3 regions of the Cupriavidus sp. JZ107 genome follow, and region 1 is predicted to be linked to each of the others. Evidence: predicted binding sites of a transcription regulator. Region 1 holds the regulator's gene; each other region holds the start of a gene.
What was found. Region 1 encodes sigma-54, which starts transcription at its own class of promoters, with help from an activator protein. Its sites were predicted from a motif close to TGGCANGNAANCTGCTTT; they were not measured.

Region 1 (6,690 bases):
TGGCGCAACTGGCCGACGCCCATCTGGACGCCCGCGTCGACAAGGAAGCCTGCCCGCTGAACCTGGCCCCGACCGCCAGCACCACGGCGGCGCTGGCGCTGGGCGATGCGCTGGCGGTAGCGGTGCTCGATGCGCGCGGCTTCGGTGAAGAGGATTTCGCGCGCTCGCACCCCGGCGGTGCCCTGGGACGCAAGCTGCTGACCCATGTGCGGGACGTGATGCGCACCGGCAATGCGGTGCCCGAAGTCCGCGAAAGCACGCCGCTGGCGCAGGCGCTGATGGAAATCACCCGCAAGGGCATGGCCATGACCGCGATCGTCGACGCCGACGGCCGCGCGATCGGCGTCTTCACCGACGGCGACCTGCGCCGGCTGCTGGAAACGCCGCGCGACTGGAAGACGGTGCCGATCGGCGAGGTGATGCATGCCAACCCGTTCACGGTCGGACCGGACCAGCTCGCGGTCGAGGCGGTGCAGATCATGGAAGCGAACCGCATCAACCAGCTGCTGGTGGTCGACGCCGACCAGCGCCTGGTCGGCGCGCTGCATATCCATGACCTGACCCGGGCCAAGGTCATCTGACGCACGCCATGCGGGATCTGTTTCCTTCCCTGTCCCGCCTCGCGCTGCGGCTGATGCCGCTGCTGCTGATGGCGCTGGTTGCCGGCAGTACCTTCTGGCTGGTGCAGGTCAATACGCCGCGCGAGGTCAGCGATACCGAACGCCAGAAGCGCCACGTGCCCGACTACTGGATGGAGCGCTTCACCGCCACCGAACTGGCCGAGGACGGCAGCACCAAGATGCGCTTCACCGGCGAGCGGATGATCCATTACGAGGACGACCAGACCTACGAGGTCACGCGGCCGGCGATGCGAGCCTACGAGCCGGATCGGCCGCCGGTGACCGGCACCGCCGACCTCGGCAAGATGAACGCCGACGCGAGCGTGATCGACCTGTTCGGCAATGCCCATATCGTTCGCGTGCAGGGCGCCGATCCGTCGCAGGACCCGCAGATGAGCGCGACGTCGAGCTACTTCCAGATCCTGATCAACGACGACATCGTCAAGACCGACAAGCCGGTCAAGCTGACGCGCGGCCCGTCGGTGATGACCGCCAACGGCCTGGTCTTCAACAATGTCACGCGCGAGGTCAATCTGCTCGGCAATGTGCGCGGCACCATCGTGATGGCGCCGCGCGGCGGCGGCAGCGCGAAACCATGACGCATCGCGCCCGCGCGCCAGGGGCGCACCCCTCGAACGTTCCCTCCCGGACAACGCCAATCAACGCCATCGTGGCCAACATGACCCTGACCCTGACGACCTGGACCCGCCGCCGCGCCACCGCCGTGCTGCTCGCCTTCGCCGCCGGCATGACGCTGGCCCTGCCGGCGCTCGCCGAACGCGCCGACCGCGACAAGCCGCTGGTGCTCGAGGCCGACAACGCCAGCTACGACGACGTCAAGCAGATCTATACGCTGACCGGCAACGTGGTGCTGACCAAGGGAACCATGGTGCTGAAGTCCGATGCCGCCGAGGTCCGCACCGACCCCGAGGGCTACCAGTACGCGGTGGCGACCTCGAAGGGCGGCAAGCAGGCCTACATTCGGCAGAAGCGTGACAACGTCGACGAGTACATCGACGGCTGGGGCGACCGCATCGAATACGACGGCAAGCAGGAAGTGGCCAAGCTGATCGGCAATGCGCGCATGGCGCGCCTGGCCGGCGCCAAGATCGTCGACGAGATTCGCGGCGCGGTGCTGACCTACGACAGCCGCAACGAGTTCTACACCGCGGCCGGCGGCAGCGGCAACGCGGCGCCGGCGAACCCGTCCGGCCGCGTGCGCGCGGTGCTGTCGCCGCGCCAGAGCCAGGGGACCGGCGGCAGCGGTGCCGGCGTGGACCTGAAGGGCTCGCCGACGGCCAAACCCTGACCCCGGCCTGCCTCGGTGCCTGACCCCGTGCCGCCCAGCACGCTTCGCCGCACCTTCGCAGCACGTTCGCATTAAGCAGTATCAAAGGATTGCCCACATGTCCGTTGCCGACACCGCTACCGCCACCGCTCCCGCCGCCAACGCCAACACCGCAGCCGGCGCTGGCGCCGGCACGATGCCCGTCACCAGCAATCTGGTGGTGCGCCATCTGAAGAAGCGCTACGGCTCGCGCACCGTGGTCAAGGACGTGTCGCTCGACGTCAAGAGCGGCGAGGTGGTCGGCCTGCTCGGCCCCAACGGCGCGGGCAAGACCACGTCGTTCTACATGATCGTGGGCCTGGTCGCGCTCGACGAAGGCGACATCGTGCTCGATGGCCAGCATATCAGCGGCCTGCCGATCCACGAGCGCGCGCGCATGGGCCTGTCGTACCTGCCGCAGGAAGCGTCGGTGTTCCGCAAGCTCAATGTCGAGCAGAACATCCGCGCGGTGCTGGAACTGCAGCGCGACAACGGCAAGGCGCTGTCCGCGGCCGAGATCGAGCGCCGGCTCGACAGCCTGCTCGACGATCTGCAGATCGCCCACCTGCGCAACAATCCTGCGCTGTCGCTGTCCGGCGGCGAGCGCCGGCGCGTCGAGATCGCACGGGCGCTGGCCTCGGCGCCGCGCTTCATCCTGCTGGACGAACCGTTCGCCGGCGTCGATCCGATCGCCGTCGGCGAGATCCAGCGCATCGTCAGCTTCCTGAAGGCGCGCAATATCGGCGTGCTGATCACCGACCACAACGTGCGCGAGACGCTGGGCATCTGCGACCACGCCTACATCATCAGCGAGGGCGCGGTGCTGGCGGCAGGCGAGCCCAAGGAAATCATCGCCAACGAATCGGTGCGGCGCGTTTACCTGGGCGAAAACTTCCGCATGTAATTGCTTGACCCGGGGCGGCACGACACGCGGCTGCCCCGCCCTGCGAGGCAGCGGCTTCGTACGCCGGCAAGCGATGCCACGATCATGCTCTGGTGATCCACCAGGCAATCGCTTCTGCCCACGCAATCGAAACTTCCGATAGCAAATTCCGTTCCATCGCGGCCGAAGTTGCGCATAAAATAGGCCGCATGAAACCGTCGCTACAGCTACGCCTCTCCCAGCATCTGGCCCTGACGCCGCAGCTGCAGCAGTCGATCCGGCTGTTGCAGTTGTCCACGCTGGAACTGCAACAGGAAGTCGAGCAGGCGCTGACCGAGAATCCGCTGCTCGAACGCGAAAACGACTGGATCGAAAGCCCGCTGCGCGTCGCTGCCGACGGGTCGGTCAATGTGCAGACCGCCACCACGACGCCGCCCGCCGAACCGGCGGCGCCCGCGGACTCGCGCGCGGACGGTGCCGCCGCGGCCGACGATGGCTATGCCGACGGCGCGGGCGAAGATTATGGCGGCGACTGGAGCCTGGACGACTTCGCCCGCCGTCCGCAAAGCGATGAGGACGAAAAAACGCCGCTGCAATTGCGCGACGCCGAGCCCACGCTGCGCGAATATCTGATGGAGCAATTGGCTCCGCTGAAAATCTCGACGCGCGACAAGGGCCTGGCGATTTTCCTGATCGAATCGCTCGACGACGACGGTTATCTGAGCGCGTCGCTCGAGGAAATCCTGTCCGAATTGCCGGAAGAGCTCGAATTCGAACTGGACGAAGTGCATGCGATGCTGACGCTGCTGCAAAGCTTCGATCCGCCCGGGGTCGGCGCACGCAACGCAGCAGAATGCCTGTCGCTGCAACTGCGCCGCATCGAACATCCGCAGCGCGACCTGGCGATGACCATCGTCCGCCATCACCTCGAACTGCTGGCCGCGCGCGACTACACGCGGCTGAAGAAGGCCCTGCAGGTCGACGACATGCAGTTGAAGGCCGCGCACGAGCTGATCCGCTCACTCGCGCCGTATCCTGGCCACGCCTACAGCCGGCCGGAAGCGGACTTCGTGGTGCCCGATGTATTCGTGCGCAAGAGCGGCCACAACTGGATCGCGCAGCTCAATCCCGATGTGATGCCACGGCTACGCATCAACGATATGTATGCGCAAATCTTGCGCGGCGCGAAAGGCGATACCGGCGCCGCGGGATTGCAGCAGAAACTGCAGGAGGCGCGCTGGCTCATCAAGAATATCCAGCAGCGTTTCGACACCATTTTGCGCGTCGCACAAGCCATCGTGGAGCGGCAAAAGAATTTCTTTACGCACGGCGAAATTGCGATGCGCCCCTTGGTTTTGCGGGAGATAGCCGATACACTGGGTCTACACGAGTCGACTATTTCTCGTGTGACGACCAATAAGTACATGGCCACCCCGATGGGGACATTCGAGCTGAAATATTTCTTCGGCAGTCATGTATCGACCGAGACCGGCGGTGCCGCGTCTTCCACCGCAATCCGTGCGCTGATCAAGCAGCTGATAGGAGCCGAAGACCCCAGAAACCCGTTGTCCGACAGCCGGATTGCCGAACTGCTGGGGGAACAAGGCTTCGTCGTGGCGCGACGTACCGTCGCCAAATATCGTGAAGCCTTGAAGATCCCGGCCGTGAACCTTCGCAAGTCTTTGTAGCCGAGTCGCATCGCCTGCCTGGTGCGGCTCTTTCAGAAGGAGAAGCGCTATGAACTTCAAGATCAGTGGACACCACTTGGACATCACGCCGTCGCTGCGTGAGTACGTGGAAACGAAACTGGAGCGAATCCTCAGGCATTTCGATCAGGTTATTGACGTCAGCGTGCTGCTATCGGTCGACAATCAAAAGGAAAAGGATCGCCGGCAACGCGCGGAAATCAATGTGCATCTGAAGGGCAAGGACATCTTTGTCGAGGCGCACCACGAAGATCTCTATGCGGCGATCGACATGCTGGTCGACAAGCTGGACCGGCAAGTGATCCGCTACAAGGACAAGGTGCAGAGCCACGACCGCGAATCGCTGAAGTATCACAGCAGCCTGGTGGCGAACCAGGCCCAGCAGTAGCTTGAAGATTCGGCGCGGCCACAACGCCGGCCGGCCTTGAAGTGAGGAAAGAAGCCGTGCCAGGAGCACGGCTTTTTTGCGCCCGTCGCGGCACGGGACCTTCGCAGCCTATAGGATGAAACCGGAATGGGGTTCCGTCTGGCAGGCTTCCCGGTGTATGCTGTGCAATACATATAGAGAATGCCCGCCCCGCTTCCTTGTGCAATGCCGCTCGGGGCGATCGGCATCGGACGGCAGGGAGCCCCCCTGCACTATAATGTGCCGCACGCTGATAGTCGGGAAGCGGCGGCAACGAACGCACCGCCCAGCAACGGCAGACCGGCCCACGCCGGCAAGGACCGCATGGCGGCGCCAGTTTCAGGAATTCCGCGCATTTCAAATGAACCGTTTGGCCAAACTGCTGCCGCCCGGCAATATCTCGCTCGACGTCAGCGTCACCAGCAAGAAACGCGTGTTCGAACAGGCCGGCTTGCTGTTCGAAAACAACCATGGCGTGGCGCGCGCCACGGTGACCGACAATCTGTTTGCCCGCGAATCGCTTGGCTCGACCGGGCTTGGTGCCGGCGTGGCAATCCCGCATGGCCGCATCAAGGGCCTGAAACAGCCGCTGGCTGCCTTCATGCGGCTTGCCGAGCCGATCCCGTTCGAATCGCCCGACGGCAAGCCGGTTTCGCTGCTGATCTTCCTGCTGGTGCCGGAACAGGCCACGCAGCAACATCTGGAAATCCTGTCGGAAATCGCTCAGCTATTGTCCGATCGCGACATGCGTGATGGCCTCGCCGCTTTGCCGACGCCCGATGCGGTTCACCAGTTGCTGGTGCAATGGCATCCTTGACCCTCCCGGCATAAGCGCGCACAGCCGCGCCAACCGCATATACCACCGCCTTAGCGCCCCGCCTCATCCCGCATGGAACTCACCGGCGTCACCTCCCAGTCGATCTTCGACGACAACGCAGCCGACCTCAAACTGTCCTGGGTGGCCGGGCTGGAGGGCGCCGATCGCGCCTTCGACCTCGACTTCGCACGCGAGGCGACCTCGGCGGCCGACCTGGTCGGCCACTTGAACCTGATCCACCCGAACCGGATCCAGGTGCTGGGCAAGCCGGAGATCACCTACTACCAGCGGCTCGACGACGAAACGCGCAAGCGGCAGATGGGTGAGCTGATCCTGCTTGAGCCACCCTTCCTCGTCGTCGCCGACGGCATGGAGCCGCCGCCCGACCTCGAACTGCGATGCACCCGCTCGTCGACGCCGCTGTTCACGACCCCGGTGTCGTCGGCCGCGGTAATCGACCATCTGCGGTTGTATCTGTCGCGCATTTCCGCGCCGCGGGTCACGATGCACGGCGTGTTTCTCGACATCCTCGGCATGGGCGTGCTGATCATGGGCGAATCCGGCCTGGGCAAGAGCGAACTCGGCCTGGAACTGATCTCCCGCGGACATGGCCTGGTCGCCGACGATGCGGTCGATTTCGTGCGTCTTGGCCCCGATTTCGTCGAGGGTCGCTGCCCGCCGCTGCTGCAGAACCTGCTGGAAGTGCGCGGCCTGGGCCTGCTCGATATCAAGACGATCTTCGGCGAAACCGCGGTGCGCCGGAAGATGAAGCTCAAGCTGGTGGTCCAGCTGGTCCGCCGCAACGACGGCGAATTCGAACGGCTGCCGCTCGATTCGCAATATCTCGACGTGCTCGGCCTGCCCATCCACATGGTGAAGATCCAGGTTGCGGCCGGCCGCAACCTCGCGGTGCTGGTCGAGGCCGCCGTGC
Region 2 (6,690 bases), 800 kb from region 1:
GGCAGGCGGCCACCATCACCTGCGCCTGGTCCTGGCAGACCCCGGCGCCGAGTGCGAAGGCCTCGGCGGCGCTGGTGCCGACATCGGTGGCATTGGGCTGGTAGCGCACGCGTTCGCCAATCGCCTGGGCCAGCGCCAGCAGCGCGGCCGGGTCATGGCCGGCGGCCAGATACGGCGCGGCAAATGCGCTCAGCTCGGCCGGCGCGCTGGTCAGCGGCGTGCCGCTGCGAAAGTACAGCGGCGACACGCGCGCCTCGCCCGGCGGCGGGGCGTCGCCGAAGCAGCCGTCGGCATCGGCGGCGGGCGTGATCTCGACCTCGCCGCTGGCGGCGATGGTAATGGTGTCGGCCGGCCGCGCCAGCGTGAACTGATGGACGATATTGCCGAAGCCGTCGAGCGCCTCGGACAGATTGCCCGGCACCGACAGCTGCCATTGGTGCACCTGCTGCAGCGGGCCGGAGCGCGGCGCCAGCCGCAGCTCGTGAACGCTGCGGATCACCGGCTCGGTATAGCGATAAACGGTGCGGTGGTGGATCTGGTATTTCACGGTCCTGTCGCGCGACGCCGGGTTCAGGCTTTCAGGCTGCCAGCGGGGGCACCAGGAAATCCCGGCTGATGCCGCTGCCCAGATCGCCGATGCGTTCAAGGAAGCTGGTCAGGAACGCGTGCAGCCCGACCGCGAAGATGTCGTCGATGCGCGCGTATTTGAGGTCGGCATGCAGTTTACCAGCGTGCCGTTCGGTCTCGGCGGACTGCTGGTTGCGCACCAGCGCCAGGATCGCCACCACCTCGTCCATGCTCGACACCAGCGAACGCGGCATGTCGGGCCGCAGGATCAGCAGTTCGGCGACGCGCACCGGCGTGATCACGGTGCGGTAGATCTTGCGGTAGACCTCGAAGCCCGAGACCGAGCGCAGCACCGCGGCCCAGTGATAGAAATCCTGTTCGGTCCGCTCGCTGCCGCCATTCTCGCTGCCGGTGGCCTGGAACTTGACGTCGAGGATCCGCGCGGTATTGTCGGCGCGCTCCAGGAAGGTGCCCAGGCGCATGAAGTGGAAGGCGTCGTCCTTCAGCATGGTGCCGAACTGCACGCCGCGCGCCAGATGCGAGCGGAACTTGACCCATTCGAAGAACTGCGACGGATCGTCGCGCAGCACGCCGTCCGTGATCATCCGCTGCACGTCCAGCCACGTGGTGTTCAGCGTCTCCCACACCTCGGTCGTCAGCGAACCGCGCACGGCGCGCGCGTTCTCGCGCGCCGCGCGCAGGCAGCTCATGATCGACGACGGGTTGGTCATGTCGCGCACCATGAAGTCGATCACGTCCTCGCGCGAGAGCAGCCCGTACTTGTGGTCGAACGCGTGCGTCAACTCGGAGATATCGAGCATCGCCCACCAGCCCTGCTCGGCCACCTCGATCGATTGCGGCAGCAGCGAGGTCTGGTAGTTGACGTCGAGCATGCGCGCGGTATTTTCGGCGCGCTCGGTGTAGCGCGCCATCCAGAACAGGTGGTCGGCGGTGCGGCTCAGCATGATGGCTCTCCGTGGTCCGGTCGAAGATCGCGGGGGGTCGGCAGGGGTTGCCAGGTATCGATGGCTCGGCGGTTCAGCGGTTCAGCGCTCCAGCACCCAGGTGTCCTTGGTGCCGCCGCCCTGCGAGGAATTGACCACCAGCGACCCCTCGCGCAGCGCCACGCGCGTCAGCCCGCCCGGCACCATGCGCACCTCCTTGCCCGACAGCACGAATGGCCGCAGATCGATATGGCGCGGCGCGATGCCGGCCTCGACATAGGTCGGACAGGTCGACAGCGCCAGCGTCGGTTGCGCGATGTACTGATGCGGCCGCGCCTTGACCACCTCGCGGAACGCGTCGATCTCCGCGCGCGTCGCCGCCGGCCCGACCAGCATGCCGTAGCCGCCGGCGCCGTGCGTTTCCTTGACCACGAGTTCGTCCATGTGGTCGAGCACGTACTGCAGATCGTCCGGGCGCCGGCACATATAGGTCGGCACGTTGGCCAGCAGCGGCTCCTCGCCCAGATAGAAGCGGATCATCTCCGGCACATAGGGATAGATCGACTTGTCGTCGGCGACGCCGGTACCGATCGCATTGCATACCGTGACATTGCCGGCGCGATAGACCGCCAGCAGGCCGGCCGCGCCCAGCGTCGAATCGGGCCGGAACACCAGCGGATCGAGAAAGTCGTCGTCGACGCGGCGGTAGATCACGTCGACGCGCTGCGGGCCCTGCGTGGTGCGCATGTACAGAAAGTCGTCCTGCACGAACAGGTCGCTGCCCTCGACCAGTTCGATGCCCATCTGCTGCGCCAGGAACGCATGTTCGAAATAGGCGGAGTTGTACATGCCGGGCGTCAGCACCACCACGGTCGGATCGGCCATTCCCTGCGGCGACACGCTGCGCAGCATGTCCAGCAGCAGGTCGGGATAGTGGGCCACCGGCGCGACGCGGTTGCGCGCAAACAGCTCGGGGAACAACCGCATCATCATCTTGCGATTCTCGAGCATGTACGAAACGCCGGACGGCACCCGCAGATTGTCCTCGAGCACATAGAACTCGCCCTCGCCGGCGCGCACCACGTCGATGCCGGCGACATGCGCATAGATGTCGCGCGGCACGTCGATGCCCAGCATCTCGGGACGGTACTGCGCGTTGTCGTAGACCTGCTCGGGCGGAATCACGCCGGCGCGGATGATGTCCTGCCCATGATAGATGTCATGGATGAAGCGGTTCAGCGCGGCGACCCGCTGGCGCAGGCCCCGCTCCAGCAGCGCCCATTCGCCGGCCGGGAAGATGCGCGGAATCACGTCGAACGGGATGGTGCGCTCGGTGCCGCTGTTGTCCTCGTCCTTGTCGCCATAGACGGCGAAGGTGATGCCCACGCGCCGGAACACCAGGTCGGCCTCGGCACGCTTGTTGGCCATGGTGGCCTCCGACTGGCGCGCCAGCCAGTCGGCGAAGTGACGGTAGTGCGGCCGGATCGCGTCGGGCGACAAGGCCTGCCCGGCGGCGATGTTCGGGGGCGCATCGCCGCGCCAGTCCAGCATTTCATCGAAAAACCGCGCCGCCATGATGCCCTCCCCAGTGCCGGGCGCCCGACCGGCCGCCGCGCATCGTTGACTCCTACAGCATACGTCCGGCCGCTGCCCCCGAGAAGGAAGTCAGGTGCCTTGGCAGACATTCAAGCAAGATGTCTGCCAGTGGAAAGGTTGCGCAAAACGGGGTGGAAAGACGCGCAGGGGCGGGACACGGCACGGAATGGCGCGGAGCGGCGCGGGAACAGGCCGCCCCGGCACACCATTTCAGTGCACGGGCTGGCTGCCGCGGACCGGCGGACGCTCCGCCAGGATCTGGCGCACCAGCTCCTCGGGCGGCTTGCGGATATCGAGCACCAGCGCGTCGCGCGGCTCCTCCAGCGTATCGAGCTGGCTCTGCAGCAGCTTGGGGTCGAAGAAATGCCCGCTGCGGCCGGCCAGGCGGGTGCGCAGCACGTCGATATCGCCCTTCAGGTAGATGAAGCTGACCCCGCCGTCGGGCGGCGTCAGCCGGTCGCGATAGATCTGGCGCAGCGCGGAGCAGGTGAACACGTGCGGGCGGCCCTCGGCGCGGGCCTGGTCGATGGCCGCGCGCATCGCGTCCAGCCAGGGCCAGCGGTCCTCGTCGGTCAGCGGAATGCCCGCGGCCATCTTGGCCTTGTTGGCGGCGCTGTGGAATTCGTCGGCATCATGGAAGCCGCAATGCAGCGCCTGCGCCAGCAGCGAGCCGACCGTGGTCTTGCCGCTGCCGGAGACGCCCATCAGGATATAGATCATGTCTGCTCCATCGATCAGGATCGGACGGTCGGTGCCGTCCTTGTTGGTCTGACCGCGCGCCGGCGAGTTCGCATGCGGGCGGTCGAGGCCGGACGCCAGGTCCGGCCGACTTCGGGATTGATTCGGTATCGGATATCGTCCAGCGGATAGCGGATAGCGGATAGCGGGTTCGGGATAGCGGCTGCCGCAAGTACGCCCTACAGCACGACTACAGCACGACTATAGTGCGCGCGGCGCCGCCATCGCATCGGCCTCGCTGAGGTCCAGCGCGCTGCCGCCCTGCTCGGCGCCGCGCGCGTGGCGGCGGAACAGGCCGAACAGGCCGCGGCCCAGGCTGTAGTCGGCGAACGCGTCCTGCGGCGGCGCAGCAGGCGCGCGCGCCGCGAGCTCTGCCGGATCGCCGAGCCACGCCAGCGTGCCGGCGACCGCATCGACGCGCAGCAGGTCGCCATCGCGCACGCGCGCCAGCGGACCGCCCGCGCTGGCCTCGGGGCCGACGTGGATCACCGCCGGCACCTTGCCGGAGGCACCCGACATGCGGCCGTCGGTGACCAGCGCGACGCGATGGCCGGCGTCCTGCAGCGCGCCCAGCGGCGGCGTCAGCCGGTGCAGCTCCGGCATGCCGTTGGCGTTCGGCCCCTGGAAGCGCACCACGACGATGACGTCGCGGTCGAGCTCGCCGCGCGCGAACGCGTCCTGCAACGCCTGCTGCGATTCGAACACGCGCGCCGGCGCCTCGACGATCCGGTGCTCGGGCGCGACCGCCGACACCTTGATCACGCCGCGGCCCAGGTTGCCGGACATCAAGCGCAATCCGCCTTCGGGATCGAACGGCTTGTCGATCGGCGCGAGCACCTGCGCGTCGCCGCTTTGCGCCGGGGCTTCGCGCCACTGCAACGCGCCGTCGTGCAGTACCGGCTCCCGCGCATAACGCGCCAGTCCCGGGCCGGCCACGGTCTCGACGTCCTCGTGCAGCAGCCCGGCATCGAGCAGCTGCCGAATCACGAAGCCGACGCCGCCGGCCGCATGGAAATGATTGACGTCGGCGGCGCCGTTCGGATAGACGCGCGCCAGCAGCGGCGTCGCGCGCGACAGCTGGTCAAAGTCGTCCCAGTCGATCACGATGCCGGCCGCACGCGCCATCGCCACCAGATGGATCGTGTGGTTGGTCGAGCCGCCGGTCGCCAGCAGTCCGACGATGCCGTTGACGACCGCGCGTTCGTCGACGATGCGGCAGATCGGCAGATAGCCATCGCCGCGTGCCGACAGTGCCAGCGCGCGCTGCGCCGCGGCGGCCGTCAGCGCATCGCGCAGGCCGCCCTCCGGCGGCACGAACGCCGCGCCCGGCAGATGCAGGCCCATGATTTCCATCAGCAGCTGGTTGCTGTTGGCGGTGCCATAGAACGTGCAGGTGCCGGCGCCGTGATAGGCCTGGCACTCGGCCTCGAGCAGCGCGTCGCGGCCGACCTGGCCGGTGGCATACAGCTGCCGCACGCGCGCCTTCTCCTTGTTGGGCAGGCCGCTGGCCATCGGTCCGGCCGGCACCATCACCACCGGCAAATGGCCGAACTGCAGCGCGCCCATCACCAGCCCCGGGACGATCTTGTCGCAGACGCCGAGCATCACCACCGCATCGAAGGTGTTGTGCGACAGCGCGATCGCGGCGCCCATCGCGATCGCATCGCGCGAGAACAGCGACAGCTCCATGCCGGGATTGCCCTGCGTGATGCCGTCGCACATCGCCGGCACGCCGCCGGCGACCTGCGCCACCGCGCCCACTTCACGCGCCGCCGCGCGGATCAGCGCGGGATAGCGCTCATAGGGCTGGTGCGCGGACAGCATGTCGTTGTACGCGGTGACGATGCCGAGATTCAGCGCATGTTCGACGCGCAGCTTCAGCTTGTCGGCGGCCGGCAGCGCGGCGTAGCCATGAGCCAGGTTGGCGCAGGACAAGCCCTGTGCCGGGCCCAGTTCGCGTTGCGCGCGGGCGCAGCGCTCCAGGTAGGCGCTGCGGCTGGCGCGGCTACGTTCGACGATGCGCGCGGTGACGTCGCGCACGGCGGAATCGAGAGTCTGTGGCATTCGATATGAAGAGGCGAACGGGGGATCGGGCGGTTCGATCAACGGGATATCGGCGGATCCCGGCAGGGTCGATTTGTGTAGAATTTCTACATTCTACCGGAAGACGGCGCCGTTCCAGAAGTCTCGTGTCGCACCGCCCCATCCAAAACAGCGAAAAAACCCAGTGAAATCGCGCTTTCCATCGTTCGGCATCAGGGTTATTCCCGACTGCGGCGCACGGCGTTCCACCCGATCATTCGGCCGGCCAAGTAGAATCTCTACAAACCCCGATCCAATCCGACTCTTGCCGCCCTCATGCGTGACCGCATCCTCGCCGTCTACGACTCCCTTCGCCCCTCCGAACGCCGCCTCGCCGACTACGTCGCGCGCCACGGCGCCAGCGTGATCCGGCTGTCGATGCCGGAGCTCGCTCGCCTTGCCGGCGTGTCGCAGCCGACCATTGCACGCTTTTGCGCGGCGCTCGGCTACGACGGCTTTCGCGAGTTCAAGCTGCAGTTCGCGCAGACCGTCGGCGCCGGCACGCCTTTCGTGCACCAGGACGTCAATCCGCAGGACCGGCCGGCCGATATCGCCGGCAAGGTGTTCGACCGCACCATCGCGACATTGATGTCGGTGCGCAATGCGTTGTCGGCCGATCAGATCGAGCACGGCATCGCGCTGCTGGCCGGCGCGCGCCGCATCGAGTTCTACGGCTGCGGCAACTCCGGCATCGTCGCCCTCGACATCCAGCACAAGTTCTTCCGTCTCGGCATGCCGACCGTCGCGTACTCCGATCCGCATG
Region 3 (6,690 bases), 1.2 Mb from region 1:
GGACGTGTTGACGCAGGCCAGAGCGCTGGGCGCGGTGCAGCTGGGACTGTCCGGCGGCGAGCCGCTGATACGCAAGGATCTCGAAGCGCTCGTCGCGCATGCGCGCGGGCTCGGCTTCTACATCAACCTGATCACCTCCGGTGTCGGCTTGACCGACGAACGGTTGGGGGCGCTGCGCGAGGCGGGGCTCGACCACATCCAGCTTTCCTTCCAGGATTCGACGCGCGAGCTGAACGACTTCCTGTCGAGCACGCGCACCTTTGACCTGAAGCGGCGCGTGGCCCGGATGATCAAGGCGCACGGCTATCCGATGGTGATGAACTGCGTGCTGCACCGGCATAACCTGCCGCATGTCGGCACCATCATCGACATGGCGCTGGAGATGGGCGCCGAGTATCTGGAGCTGGCCAACACCCAGTACTACGGCTGGGCCTGGCGCAACCGCCTGGCGCTGATGCCCGATGCCGCGCAACTGCGCGAAGCCGAGGCCGTGGTGGAGCGCTATCGGCGGCGCATCGGCTCGCGTTGCCGCATTCTGTTCGTGGTACCGGACTATTTCGAAACGCGGCCCAAGAAGTGCATGAACGGCTGGGGCACGACGTTTCTGGGCGTCGCGCCCGACGGCACGGCGCTGCCTTGCCACGCCGCCCGCATGCTGCCGGGCCTCGCGCTGCCAAACGTCAACGACATGCCACTGCGCGAGATCTGGTTCGACAGCGACGCATTCAACCGCTATCGCGGCACCGCGTGGATGAAGGGCGCATGCCGGTCCTGCGACGAAAAGGAGGCCGACGCGGGGGGCTGCCGCTGCCAGGCATGGCAACTGACCGGCGACGCCGACGCGACGGATCCGGTCTGCGACCGGTCCGGCGATCACGATCGCTTGCGTGCCATCGTGGCGCAGGGCCGCCTGGCCGCCGTGCTGGCCCAGGGACGCGTGGAGCGGGGCAAGGAGGCGCCGCTGCTGTTCCGCACCGATGCCAATTCGCTGCGGTTGAGCGAGAGGTAGAGCGCGAGAGCGGCAGAGCGGCGGAGCGGCGGAGCGGAAGAGCGGAAGAGAGGGCGAGTCGCGCGGCGAGCCGTCGCGCTGCCGGCACCATGCTCCCTCTCCCGCTTGCGGGAGAGGGCTGGGGAGAGGGCTAGGGAGAGGGTGATGAAGGACCATGGAGGGCGATGGAACATCGCGCCTCGCACGGGCCGCCGTTCAGCCGGCCTCCAGCACCCACGCCGCCAGCTGCTTCGCTTCCTCGTCCTTCAGCGATGGATGCGGCGGCATTGGAATCCGCCCCCATACCCCCTTGCCGCCCTCCTGGATCTTGCGCGCCAGCTTGCCTGCGGCCTCGCCGTCCCCCTTGTATTTGGCGGCAACCTCGGCGAAGCCAGGGCCGACCAGCTTGCCCTGCATGCCATGGCAGGAGAAGCAGCCGTTCTTGTCCGCCAGCGCCTTGATATCGGGTGCCGCCTGTGCCGATGCCGCAAGCGCGAGGCCGAAGGCAAGGGCGGCTGCGCGCGGCGCGATACGTCGATTTCGTTCTTTCTGCATGGAATTCTCCAGCTCTTGCTGGGCCGGCACCGCCGAGGGCCGGCCCTTCGGACAAACGCTCAGACCTTGCTCAGCTTGAACACCCAGACCGAGCCGCCTTGCTCGAGGAAGTTGACGCGCTTGGCGACGTCGCCGCCCCACAGCGGCACGGCGCCGCCCCAGCCCGACACCACGGCGATGAACTGCTCGCCGTTCTCTTCCCAGGTGACCGGCGGCGCCACCACGCCGCTGCCGGTCTGGAACTGCCACAGCTCCTTGCCGGTCTTCGCATCGGCCGCCTTCAGATAGCCCTCGGGCGTGCCCCAGAACACGAGGCCGCCGGCGGTCGTCATCACGCCGCCCCACAGCGGGGCATTGTTCTTGACCTCCCAGACGATCTTGCCGGTCTTCGGATCGATCGCGCGCAGCGCGCCGATATAGTCCTCGTTCAGCGGCTTGATGGTGAATCCCGCGCCAAGGAAGGCCGCGCCTTTCTTGTAGGTGATCGGCTCGTTCCAGATGTCCATGCCCCACTCGTTGGCCGGGACGTAGAACATGCGGGTCTGCGGGCTGTATGCCATCGGCTGCTGGTTCTTGCCGCCGAGGAAGCCCGGCGCCGCGAACACCGACTGCCCCTTCTTCTGGTCCGCGGGATCGCCGGGACGGCTTTCGGCGACGAAGTTGGGCCGGCCGGTCTTCAGATCGATGTCCTTTGCCCAGGTCACCTTGCGGACAAATGGAAAGGCGTTCAGCACCTTGCCGTCGCGCGCGTCGTTGACGTAGAAGAAGCCGTTGCGGTCGGCCTTGCCGCCGACGCGCTTGCCGTCGAGATCGAAGGTCACGAACTCGTTGACGCCGTCGAAGTCCCAGCCGTCGTTCGGTGTGTTCTGGTAATGCCAGACGATCTTTCCGGTGGCCGGATCGATGGCGACCGTCGACGACGAGTACAGGTTGTCGCCCTTGCGCAAGTGGCTGTTCCACGGCCCCGGGTTACCAGTGCCGAAATAGGCCAGCCCGGTCTTCGGATCGTAGGTGCCGCCGAGCCAGGTCGCCGCGCCGCCGGTCTTCCAGGTCTCGCCGGGCCAGCTGGCGTTCAGGTTGCCGGTGATGCCGTTCTCGATCTTGTTGCCCTCGGCGTCGAACCGATAGCCCATGTGCCCTTCGACGGTCGGGCGGACCCAGACCATCCGGCCGGTCTTCGCGTCGCGCGCCTCGACGCGGCCGACCACGCCGAACTCGCCGCCGGACACGCCGGTCAGCACCAGGCCCTTGACGATCATCGGCGCCGCCGTGTACGAATAGCCTGCCGCGTAATCGTCGATCTTGTCCTTCCACACGACCTTGCCGGTGTCCTGGTTGAGCGCCACCAGTTGCGCATCGAGCGTGCCAAAGATGACCAGGTTGTCGTAGAGTGCCGCGCCGCGGTTCACCACGTCGCAGCAGGGCATGATGCCTTCGGGCAGCCGATGCTCGTACTTCCACAGCTTGGCGCCGGTCTTCGCATCGAGCGCGAAGATCCGCGAATACGATGCGGTAACGAACATCTTGCCGTTATGGATCAACGGCTGCGATTCCTGGCCGCGCTGCTTCTCGCCGCCGAACGAGAACGACCACGCCGGCACCAGGCGTGCGACGTTCTTCGTGTTGATTCTTGCCAGCGGCGAGAAGCGCTGGCCCTCCGGTCCGATTCCCCACGACAGCACATCACCGGGACTCTTCGCGTCGTTTTCGATCATCGCGTCCGTTACCGCGGCACGCGCGGCGAAGCTGGCCACGCAGGCGGTTGCCAGCACCAGCACCTTCAACTTGCTCATCGTTTGCTCCTCTCTCTTTTTGTCGATCATCGGTTTCGATCATCTTTGCTGCGGTTTTCCCGGTGGTTCTTCGGTAGGCGCGGCACGGGCCGATCGGCAATGCCGCGCCGGTGCGCCAAACCGCAAATCGCGTGCCACGCCAGCCGTGAAAAATTCCCGTTGTTGGCGGGCCATTTCGCGCCGCGACCGACTGCGCAGATGCGCCGTACCGGGCCGTATCGCGCTACCGCGCAACAACCGCTGTCGCGGAATGGAGCACCTCTTGGCCGAGCCCGGCACAGGCGTTCATGGCGCCAATGCCTCGCGTTCGTACGCGGGGTACAGGTGCGTGACGTTGCGCAGGTATTCGGCCGGCATCGCGGCCCATTCCGAGTAGGGCGCCGGCACCGGCATCGCGATGACCTCGGCGAGATCGCGGCCCTCTCTGGCGGCTCGGCGCAGGCGCGCGTCGAGCCAACGCAGGTAATCCCGCGTCTGTGCGATCGCATCGGCGCGATCGAGCGCCGGGCCATGGCTTGGCACCAGCAGACGCAAGCCGTCCTCGCGCATCCGGCGTTCCAGCACGTCCAGGCTGGCCAGCCAGCGTGCGATGTCGGCGTGCGGCGTGGTCGGGACGCGCGAGCGGAAGACGAGGCCGCCGGCGAACATCACGCGCGCGGTATGGTCGATCAGCACCAGGTCGTCGCCGGTATGGCCCTGCAGGTGCAGCAGCTCGAAGCGATGGCGGCCGATCGTGCGCTGTCCCGGCTCGATCGTCGTGGCGGGCGGCGCCGGTTCAGTGCCGGCCATCCAGTCTCCGCACAGCCGATACAGGTTGTCGGCATACGAGCCCGCCTCGCGCGCAGCACCCGCGACGGTGCCGGCAAGCGCCGCCGGCTTCGCGTCGGCGTAGGCCTGGTTGCCGAAGAAGTAGTCGGGATGCAGGTTCAGATTCAGCACCAGGCGGACCGGCGCATCAGTTACCTTGGCGATCGCCGCGCGTTGCTGCTCGCCGTAGCGCCGCGACGGTCCCGTATTGACGACGACCACGCCATCGCCAGTATCGATGAAGGCGGTATTGATGATGTTGCAGCCGTTGCCGACCGCGAAGTCGGCGTTCGCGCCCTCGAGCAGCCAGACGCCGTCGCCGATGCCGCGCGGCGCGAGGCGGTAGTCTGGCGGCTGCAGCGGCCTCTCCGCGAGCCCGTCGCCGAATGCCGATGCGGGCAACAGCAGGGCAATCTGCAGGGCGATCGTGGCCAGCCTGTTGCTCATGGCAGCACCCTGGCGTCGATACGGTTGCCGTTGTTGTCGCGGCCGGTCACCGCCAGCGGTTCGGCAGCCGGCTCGCGCAGGTCGAACGAGAAGATCGGGTTCTCCGAAACGGGCTCGTGCAGCGCCAGCGTGCCGAGCGGTTCGCGGCGGCCGTCGACGAGGGCCAGCTGCTCGATATGGAAGGCAGGGATGCCCGCCACGAGGCCGGTATCCATTGGATGCATCACGCGGATCCGGACGCGGCCACCGCCGCCATCGAGCGCGGCGAAGCGCCGGGCCTCGACCCGGTTCAGCGTCGCGCTCCACGAGCCATCCTTGCGTGTCACGCCGGGCACCGTGCAGCCGCCGCCGGCGGCGTCGACCAGCAGCCCGCCGACATGCCAGACCCCGTCGCGCGTGCGCGCCGCCACCCGCACCGGCGATCCCTGTTCCAGCTTGAAGCGGAAGGACAGGGCGGGCTTGAGCCTGCCAGGCGTGAAGGTCAGCACCTGGCGGATCGGATTGCGGTCGACGCCCACGACGATCCTGTCGACCTCGCCCAGCGCGGAGGCATCGAACGCGATGGGCACGTTCAGCGCATCCTCGGCGAAAGCGGGGCCAATAACCTTGACGCGCGGATCGAATACCGCCGGCGCATTGCCCAGCATCTCGGCGCGCAGCGTGGGCCATTGCGGCGAGGCGAAGGGATCGGCATCGGCCGCCGCATGCCCCCGTGCCGCGGCCAGTACCGCCGCCAGGGCCAGCAGCGTGCCGAACCACCCGCGGCTGCGCCCGCCATGGCGGCGGGGCCAGGCTGGCCGGCTCATGCCCGCTTCCCCAGCGGCCTTGCCATGCCGCGCTGCGGGTCGTAGCCGAACAATGCCACGCCGAAGAACAGGCAGGCACACGCGGCCACCACGGCGAGGCTGCCCCATGCCGCCTGGCCATACAGCGCGAAACGGATGGCCTCGAGCGCGTGCGTGAACGGGTTGATCCGCGCCAACTGGTGGATCGCCTCGGCCCCCGATTCCTCGAGTTTCCACAGCGGATACAGCGCGGTGCTGATGAAGAACATCGGGAAGATCACGAAGTTCATCATGCCGGCGAAGTTCTCCAGCTGGCGGACATGCACCGACAGCGCCAGGCCGAGCGCACCGAGCATCAGTGCAACCAGCGTCATTGCCGCCAGCAGCATCGGCAGCGCGGTCCAGGCAACCGGCACGTCGAACAGCACGGCAACCAGCAGGAACACGGCCATCTGCAGCAGCGACAGCAGCGCACCGGCCGCGAGCTTGCATGCCAGCAACCATGGCCGCGGCAGCGGCGCCGTCAGCAGCAGCCGCATCACGCCCATTTCGCGGTCGTAGACCATCGCCAGCGAAGACTGCATGCCGTTGAACAGCGCAATCATCGCCAGCAGGCCGGGGGTCAGATAAACCTTGTATTCGACATAGGTGTCGTAGGGCGGAATGATGGCGACACCGAACACGTTCTGGAAGCCTGCGGCAAATACCAGGAACCACAGCAGGGGCCGCACCAGTGACGAGACGAGCCGCCCGGGCTGGCGCAGGAACTTGCGCAATTCGCGCCCGGCGACGGCGCGCAGCGCGCGCCAGCGGTGGAGCAGGGGAGAGGTCGGCATGGCGATGGGGGGCATGGGGATCAGCGGCGGCACGCGCTCTCGGGCGCATCCGCGCCCAGCGTGTCGAGGTTGTTCTTCGGATGCAGGAAACCGTCGAGCGGGGCGACCGCCGCCACGCCGTCGGGATGCGCGAGCAACACCGGCTGGCGCAGCTGCCCGTCCCAGGGCCGGAAACTCAGGCGCGGGCCCTTGAAGCCGTCGATGGCAATGTCGCCGGATCGCAGCGCCTTCGCCTGCTCGGCAAACGGCGCCTTCGGCGCGCGCGTCATCGCTTCGACCACCGCCTTGATCGCCACCCATCCCGCCCAATCGTGTCCGCTCATCGGCCGCCCGGCTGCCTTGACGAAGCGCCGGTTCAATTGCGGGCCGCCGTGGCGCTCCCACGCGCGGTGCCACGCCATCGCGGTCAGCCCGTTGGCGCCGGCAACCGGGCGCGGCAGCTGCGTGGCATACGGCACGGTGCGGGCGAACTCGCCATC

Region 2: a site for sigma-54 is predicted at 3,198-3,215, ahead of M1D55_RS19115 (circularly permuted type 2 ATP-grasp protein). Genes of this name have one in related genera too.
Region 3: a site for sigma-54 is predicted at 3,456-3,473, ahead of M1D55_RS17220 (PQQ-dependent methanol/ethanol family dehydrogenase). Genes of this name have one in related genera too.

The regions. Positions count from the first base shown of each region.
Region 1 covers NZ_CP096481.1:2,927,679-2,934,368, forward strand. Annotated here, with positions in the region: gene M1D55_RS22815 (KpsF/GutQ family sugar-phosphate isomerase) at 1-581, shown strand, start outside; gene lptC (LPS export ABC transporter periplasmic protein LptC) at 590-1,219, shown strand; gene lptA (lipopolysaccharide transport periplasmic protein LptA) at 1,300-1,929, shown strand; gene lptB (LPS export ABC transporter ATP-binding protein) at 2,027-2,851, shown strand; gene M1D55_RS22835 (RNA polymerase factor sigma-54) at 3,040-4,518, shown strand; gene hpf (ribosome hibernation-promoting factor, HPF/YfiA family) at 4,568-4,924, shown strand; gene ptsN (PTS IIA-like nitrogen regulatory protein PtsN) at 5,304-5,759, shown strand; gene hprK (HPr(Ser) kinase/phosphatase) at 5,832-6,690, shown strand, end outside.
Region 2 covers NZ_CP096481.1:2,129,989-2,136,678, forward strand. Annotated here, with positions in the region: gene M1D55_RS19105 (transglutaminase family protein) at 1-547, opposite strand, end outside; gene M1D55_RS19110 (alpha-E domain-containing protein) at 579-1,532, opposite strand; gene M1D55_RS19115 (circularly permuted type 2 ATP-grasp protein) at 1,614-3,086, opposite strand; gene M1D55_RS19120 (gluconokinase) at 3,318-3,827, opposite strand; gene edd (phosphogluconate dehydratase) at 4,047-5,909, opposite strand; gene M1D55_RS19130 (MurR/RpiR family transcriptional regulator) at 6,204-6,690, shown strand, end outside.
Region 3 covers NZ_CP096481.1:1,725,154-1,731,843, forward strand. Annotated here, with positions in the region: gene pqqE (pyrroloquinoline quinone biosynthesis protein PqqE) at 1-1,009, shown strand, start outside; gene M1D55_RS17215 (c-type cytochrome) at 1,205-1,543, opposite strand; gene M1D55_RS17220 (PQQ-dependent methanol/ethanol family dehydrogenase) at 1,603-3,336, opposite strand; gene M1D55_RS17225 (quinoprotein relay system zinc metallohydrolase 1) at 3,622-4,590, opposite strand; gene M1D55_RS17230 (quinoprotein dehydrogenase-associated SoxYZ-like carrier) at 4,587-5,396, opposite strand; gene M1D55_RS17235 (ABC transporter permease) at 5,393-6,226, opposite strand; gene M1D55_RS17240 (ABC transporter substrate-binding protein) at 6,232-6,690, opposite strand, start outside.